Regions from separate parts of the Paenibacillus sp. EPM92 genome, predicted to be linked through region 2. Evidence: predicted binding sites of a transcription regulator. Region 2 holds the regulator's gene; the other holds the start of a gene.
The links. The regulator Rex, encoded in region 2, represses fermentation and respiration genes when NADH is low (regulators of the CRP and FNR family bind a similar motif). The targets are predictions, from matches to a motif close to TTGTGAAATATTTCACAA.
Positions count from the first base shown of each region.

Region 1: JMF85_RS03875 (helical membrane plugin domain-containing protein) is a predicted target of Rex. The motif match lies at 2,102-2,119, and genes of this name have one in related genera.

Region 1 covers NZ_BCPS01000023.1:43,839-47,252, forward strand. Annotated here, with positions in the region: gene JMF85_RS03865 (fatty acid desaturase family protein) at 1-50, opposite strand, end outside; gene JMF85_RS03870 (NAD(P)/FAD-dependent oxidoreductase) at 338-1,516, opposite strand; gene JMF85_RS03875 (helical membrane plugin domain-containing protein) at 1,546-1,965, opposite strand; gene JMF85_RS03880 (multidrug effflux MFS transporter) at 2,319-3,414, opposite strand, start outside.
Region 2 covers NZ_BCPS01000080.1:12,907-16,320, reverse strand. Annotated here, with positions in the region: gene dinG (ATP-dependent DNA helicase DinG) at 1-1,566, shown strand, start outside; gene JMF85_RS19460 (redox-sensing transcriptional repressor Rex) at 1,563-2,183, shown strand; gene JMF85_RS19455 (inorganic phosphate transporter) at 2,244-3,242, opposite strand; gene JMF85_RS19450 (DUF47 domain-containing protein) at 3,302-3,414, opposite strand, start outside.

The DNA.
Region 1 (3,414 bases), on a different contig from region 2:
TTCTCGGGACCGACGACACTGTAGTCTCTTCTGGTCTTTGTAGAAGACAACTTGACTCTCCTCCTCTTGATTTGGCTGCCAGGCTTGAGTCCGAATTGCCCGCGGCTGCAAGCCCCATATTTGAATTGATAATCACATCCTCAGAGTACATAATTTTACAGCTCATAGCAATGCATTGAATTGACATCGTTTTGTCTGAAATTGATAAGTTACCCAAACATCCCGAACATCCTTTCTGCCGGTGTCGCTCATCCCCTGTTCTCTTAACGTTCCTTTAAACAGAGAAAGGCCCCGCTTCTCTATATGCAGAGAAGCAGGGCCTGCCTGATCGATGATTTTAGTACGCCAAGGTGAACAGTCCGTTGATGTGCGACAAGTAACGCACGTTGCTCGCTTCTTTCATCAACGTCGCCGGCAAGCCTTTCAATTTCGTTTGGTTGCCGCCGATTGTGCCGATTCCGTCTTTGCGGCCAAGGCTCGCGAGCGTTCCGGAGAATACCGGCTCGAACGACTGCATCGGCGCGCCATTATACGACGCGAAGATGTTGTAACCGATCGTTTCGCCCATTTGCCAAGCCAATTGCGCTGTCGGCGGGTATGGACGGCCTTCTTTGCCCATGACAACCGCGCTGTCGCCGGCCACGAATACGTCCGGATGCGACGTCGATTGGAGCGATTCGGTCACGGTTGCGCGGCCGCGGTTCACTTCGATGCCGCAGTTTGCGACAACCGAATTACCTTGAACGCCACCCGTCCATACGAGCGTGCTTGTCTCGATGACGCTGCCGTCTTTCAACGAAACGGACGTCTCCGTCATTTCTGTAATCGCCACGCCGGTCAGGAACTGCACGCCGCGCTTTTGCAAGCTTGTTTGGGCGCGCTCGATCAATTCAGGCGCAAAGCCCATCAGAATCGAAGGGGCCGCTTCTACGCAGTACAACGAAACGTCGTTGAAATCGACGCCTTTCTTCTTACACAGACCCGGCAGCATATCGGCAAATTCGCCGACCAGCTCGATGCCGGTCAAGCCGCCGCCGCCTACGACGAACGTAACGTCCGCTTTGTTCTTCGATTGCTTGTAAGCTTCAACCCGCGCTTCAACGTGCGCACGCAGACGGTTCGCGTCGTTAACGGATTTCAGCGTGAAGCTGTGCTCCTGCAGGCCAGGAATGCCGAAGAACGCCGTTTCACTGCCGAGCGCGATGACAAGCGTGTCATACTCGTAGGTTTTACCGCTTTTCAGAAGCACGCGCTTCTCGTCGAGTCCGATCGTTTCGACCGTATCGATGCGCAGATCGATGTTTTTACCGCGAAGCAGCTTCTCGAGCGGAAGCGCTACAGCTTGCTCGCTCAAGTTGCCTGCAGCCAAACGGTGCAGCTCGGTAATAATTTGGTGAGAAGGGAATCGGTTCACGACCGTGATAGTCGCTTCTTCCGCCGTCATATATTTACGCGCCGTCAGCGCGGTTAACAACCCGCCGTATCCGCCGCCTAGAATCAAAATTTGCTTCGACATAGTTATCCTCCGTCCGGTATTGATGCTTCTTAAGATTGACGCTGATTTTGCTGACGCTCTGCCGATACTTCCAGGAACGCTTGGGCAAAACGGAACATCTTCTGCACTTGCGGATCCTTCAGCATTTTAAGCAGACCGAACAAGCCGATAGTCGCCGTTTCCGCTTGCGCACGGTCGCTTGCTTCAATCGCCGTCGCGGCTACGCTCTTAACTTTCTCTTGGATCGGCTTCACGAATTCTTCCATGCCGCCCTTCAGATCGTCGATCAGGACGCGGTCGGTGGCCACATTTTGCACCAAATCGTACGTTTTCGTTAAAAGGGTTACCATTTCGGCCAGCTTCGGCAGGTTGTCGACCAACACCGTAAGCGACTGTTGGACCTCGGGCTTCATCAATTGATCGAGTACATCGAGTGATTCGCGCGAGATCGTTTGCGTTGTTTGTGACATAAGTAAACGTCCTCCTATACTTTGCATAGATGTCCCTTGTGCCGGCTGCCTGTTCTTTTCGAGCGATGGGAGGTTCGTCTTCTTCAAGCCGTCTCTCTGACAAGCTTATCGTCCATGAAGATCCATGACCATCCAATTGTAACATTTTTCACATGCTTGAGAATAAGGCAGTGCCTGAAAGGGAACGCTATATGGACTCTATTATACGACCATTCCCTTCATCTTTGAAAAGCCAATTTCCTACAATTGTGAACATTCTGTTAACACTAATTTCAAGCAGCCGATTCCTTTTTGAAAAAACAGCGCGGCCGCTGCTTCGCTCCCTGGACTCAGCCGCGACCGCACTTCAAACCTTACGCGTTTACCGAACGCTTGCGGCCGATCATGACCGCGTACAGCACAATCGCGCTGACGTTCGCGGCGGCAATGACAATCCCCATCGGGACAGTCGCTTCGCTGCCGCCCAGACCGACCAGCGGCGCCACCAATCCGCCGAAGATGAACGACAGCACGCCGAGCAGGGCTGAGGCCGTCCCCGCCGACTTCGCCTGATTGCGCATCGCCAGCGGGAACGACGCCGTTCCGACGATGCCGACGCACGAGACGACGATGAACAGCGGCGGCAGCACGGCGGCCAGCCCCGCTCCGGCGATAAGGCCGACGAGCAGGATAATCCCGCCGAGTGCGGCGAGCACGAGTCCGCTGACGAGCAGCGTCGTTTCCTTGATTTTACCGGCTAGTTTCCCTGTGACTTGGCTGGCAATAATGATGCCAAGTCCGTTTATGGCGAATATGAAGCTGAACGTTTGCTCCGAGACGCCGAACGCATTCTGAAGGACGAAGGGCGATCCGGCGATATAAGCGAACATGGCCGCGGTCACAAGCCCTTGCGAAAGCGCATAGCCCATAAACAGCCGGTCCTTCGCTATCGCGCGCATCGTCGACAGCGATTGCGCAATACCGCCTTGCGACCGGTGCTCGGGCTTCAAGGTTTCCGGCAGCGCGAAGAGGACGGCGATGAATACGAGCACCCCGATAAGCGACAGCACGAGGAACACGCCGCGCCACGACGTGAACTGCAGGAGCTGACCTCCCATAATCGGAGCCAGGATCGGAGCCGCACCGTTCACCAGCATCAGCAGCGCGAAAAACTTCGTCAGCTCCGTCCCCGCATAGAGGTCCCGGGCCACCGCCCGCGAGATGACGATACCCGCCGAGCCGGCCGCGCCTTGAATGAAACGCAGCGCGACGAACGCCCAGGCCGACGTGCTGAACATGCACAGCAACGAAGCTACGGTGTACAAGAGCAGCCCCGCCAGAAGCGGCCCCCGTCTGCCGCGCACGTCGCTGAGCGGCCCGGCAAGCAGCTGTCCGAGCGACAGCCCGAGCAGACAAGAGGTAAGGCTTAGCTGCGCCATCGAGGTGCTCGTGTGCAGGTCGCCTTCAAGC
Region 2 (3,414 bases):
GCGAACACGGCCGACGTCATCATCACGAATCATTCGCTCTTATTTACGGATATGAAAGCGGACAACCGCCTGCTGCCTGCTTATAAGCATCTTGTTATCGATGAGGCTCATCATTTTGAAGAAGTGGCGAGCAAGCATCTGGGGATCGAGCTTCACTATCACGGGTTAATGAACACGCTTCATTGGCTGTATAAGGACGGCCGTTCCGGGCAATTGTCAAGCCTCCGCTTCCGTTTGCAGAAGGCGGACGAAGATCCGCGCGTGGCTGGCTGGAGCGCTGAGATCGACCGCGCGGTCGAGAAAGTGATGGAGATGAAAGAAGAGTGGGAGCAGCTGACGGAACTGCTGTATCAGTTGCTGACATCGCGCAGCGGGGAGTCGGCGGCTCAGCAGGAAGGCGGCGGCCTCGTGCTTCGGGTGAGGAAGGACGCGCTGCCCCTCGGGTGGGATAAGCTCGCGGTGCTTGAAGAGAATTTTCAGCTGCACGCGCTTGAAGCGCTTAAGAAGCTGGATAAGGTCGTCAGCGAGCTGAAAGAGGTGCAGGACGAATTCGAAGTGCAGAGCGTCGTAACCGACTTAAGCGGCACCGTGAAAGAACTTCATCGTTATAAAGATGCGCTCCATTTCTTTATGACGATGCCGGACGACAACTATGTGTATTGGTTAGAGGGCGGGTTGTACAACAAAAATCGCTCGCTTCAGCTGCACTGCGTGCCGGTCGATGTCAGCTCGCTGCTGCAGCAGCATTTCTTCGAGCCGAAAGATAGCGTAATACTGACCTCGGCCACACTCTCGGTAGGCAAATCGTTCGCTTACACCTGCGAACAGCTGGGGCTGAACGAATCGCAGCCATCCGGACAATTGAGAACGGTGCAGCTTCCCTCGCCGTTCAATTACCGGGAGCAGGCGCTTGTCGCTATCCCCCGGGACTTTCCAGGGCTGCGCGGCGGAAGCGGGGGCGACAAAGAGTTTATCGACCGCCTGATTCCGTCGCTGGCCGAAGTCGCGCTGGAAACGAAAGGGCGCATGCTGGTTCTTTTCACTTCCAATCGCATGCTGAAGACGGTTCATGCCGGTTTGAAGGAAATGCTGGCGCCGTTCGGCGTGAACGTGCTCGGACAAGGCGTGGACAGCGGCAATCGAAGCAAGCTGACGCGCATGTTCCAGAGCAGTCCTGCTTGCGTGCTTCTGGGCACGAGCAGCTTCTGGGAAGGCGTCGACATTCCGGGCGACGCGCTCACCTGTCTGGCCATCGTCCGGCTGCCGTTCCAGCCGCCGACGCATCCGCTTGTGGAAGCGAAGACGGAAAAGCTTAAGGCCAAGAATATGAATCCGTTCATGAAGCTGTCGGTACCACAGGCGGTTATTCGCTTCAAGCAGGGATTCGGAAGATTGGTTCGTACCGCATCGGACAAAGGGATCGTCATTATTTACGATACCCGGGTCATCGATACGAACTATGGGAAATACTTCTTGTATTCGCTGCCGGGACCTAAGATCGAGCATATGACTGCGAATCAGTTGGTTCCACGTATTAAGCGGTGGATGGAGGAGAACGAAGCATGAAAACGATGAAAATTTCCGAGGCGGTCGTCCGACGGCTGCCGATTTACTTGCGATTCTTGAATGAGCTGAGCAAGAAAAATATTTCAACCGTATCTTCACAGGATCTTGGACAAAAACTTGATCTGAATCCGGCCCAAATCCGTAAAGATCTCGCTTATTTTGGTGAATTCGGCAAGAAGGGCATCGGGTATGATGTCGATTATTTAATCGAGAAAATCAGACAAATTTTGAAGCTTGATAAAGTGATTCCCGTCGCGCTGGTCGGAGCGGGCAATTTGGGCCGCGCGTTATGCAATTACAACGCTTATTTAAAAGACAACATGAAAATTGTCGCTGTCTTTGACGCGCAACCGAACAAAATCGGCGAATCGATCAATAACTTAAAAGTAAAGCCGATGGAAGAGCTCGGGACGACGATTCGCGAGCTGCAGATCAGGATCGGGATTATTACCGTTCCTGCGCCGGAAGCGCAGCAGGTCGCCAACCAGTTCACCGAAGCGGGCGTCGAAGCGATCTTGAACTTTGCGCCGCTCATTATTAAAGTACCGAGCGATGTACGGGTACACCATGCGGATTTCACGACGGACCTGCAAAGCCTCGCTTATTATTTGGATTAATTTATCCGATAAATGAATAACAACAAGCCCGTGCCGAACCGGCACGGGCTTGTCCTATTATTATACGAACGCGTAAATGATTTTGTAGATGAGGAACGCAATCACCATACTGATCGGAATTGTGATGATCCAGGTTAAGATCATTCGTGTTACCGTTGCCCATTTGACATCATGGAATCTCATCACGGAACCTGTTCCGATGATCGAGGAGGAAATGACGTGGGTTGTCGATAACGGCATCCCGAGATGGGTCGACGTTTGAATGACGATCGATGAGTTCAAGTCGGAAGCGAAGCCGTTGATCGGCTCGATCTTCAGCAGCTTACGGCTCATCGTCTTGATAATGCGCCATCCGCCGATTGAGGTTCCGAGGCCCATAGCGGTTGCAGCGGCTAATTTAACCCAGAGCGGAACGTCCAGCGTGTCTTGCTGGTTCATCGCAACCAAGGCGAATACGATGATCCCCATCGCTTTCTGAGCGTCGTTCCCGCCGTGGGAAAAGGAAAGCAGTCCGGCCGAGAAAATTTGGAAAATGCGGAACGTGCGATTGAGCTTGGAACGCGATTGGTTACCGGTCGACATAATAAAGAACCGGATAATCCACATAATCACGATACCGGTAGCGAACGCGACAATTGGCGATAAGACAAGAATCAGAATGATTTCACGAAACCCGGACCAGTTTAAAGCGTCCATCCCTGCGCCTGCAATGACCGCGCCGGCAAGCGAGCCGATAAGTGTGTGGGAAGAAGAGGACGGAATGCCGTAATACCAGGTGAGCAAGTTCCAAAGTATAGCCGTAATCAAGGCGGCGATGACGATATAAATACCGTTCTCAATGGTAGCCGGATTCGCGACTTTACCGCCCACCGTTTTAGCGACTTCTGACGAGTAGATTGCGCCGAGAAAGTTCAAAACGGCCGCGTAGATGATGGCGAATCTCGGTGACAGCGCTTTGGTTGAAATAGAAGTAGCGATAGCATTGGCCGTATCGTGAAATCCGTTGATAAAATCGAACAGAAGCGCCAAAGCAACGACTACAATCAATATGGTTAACATAATTTCCTCCTAAGTCATTGTGCATATTACCACTAACCGGTCCGGACTGGCCGGCAAGGTTAAGAGTATCTCAGCACAACGCTCTCCAAGATGTTGGCGACATCTTCACAGGCATCGGTCGTTTGCTCAAGGCGTTCGTACATTTCTTTCAATTTAAAATCGTGGTAAGGAT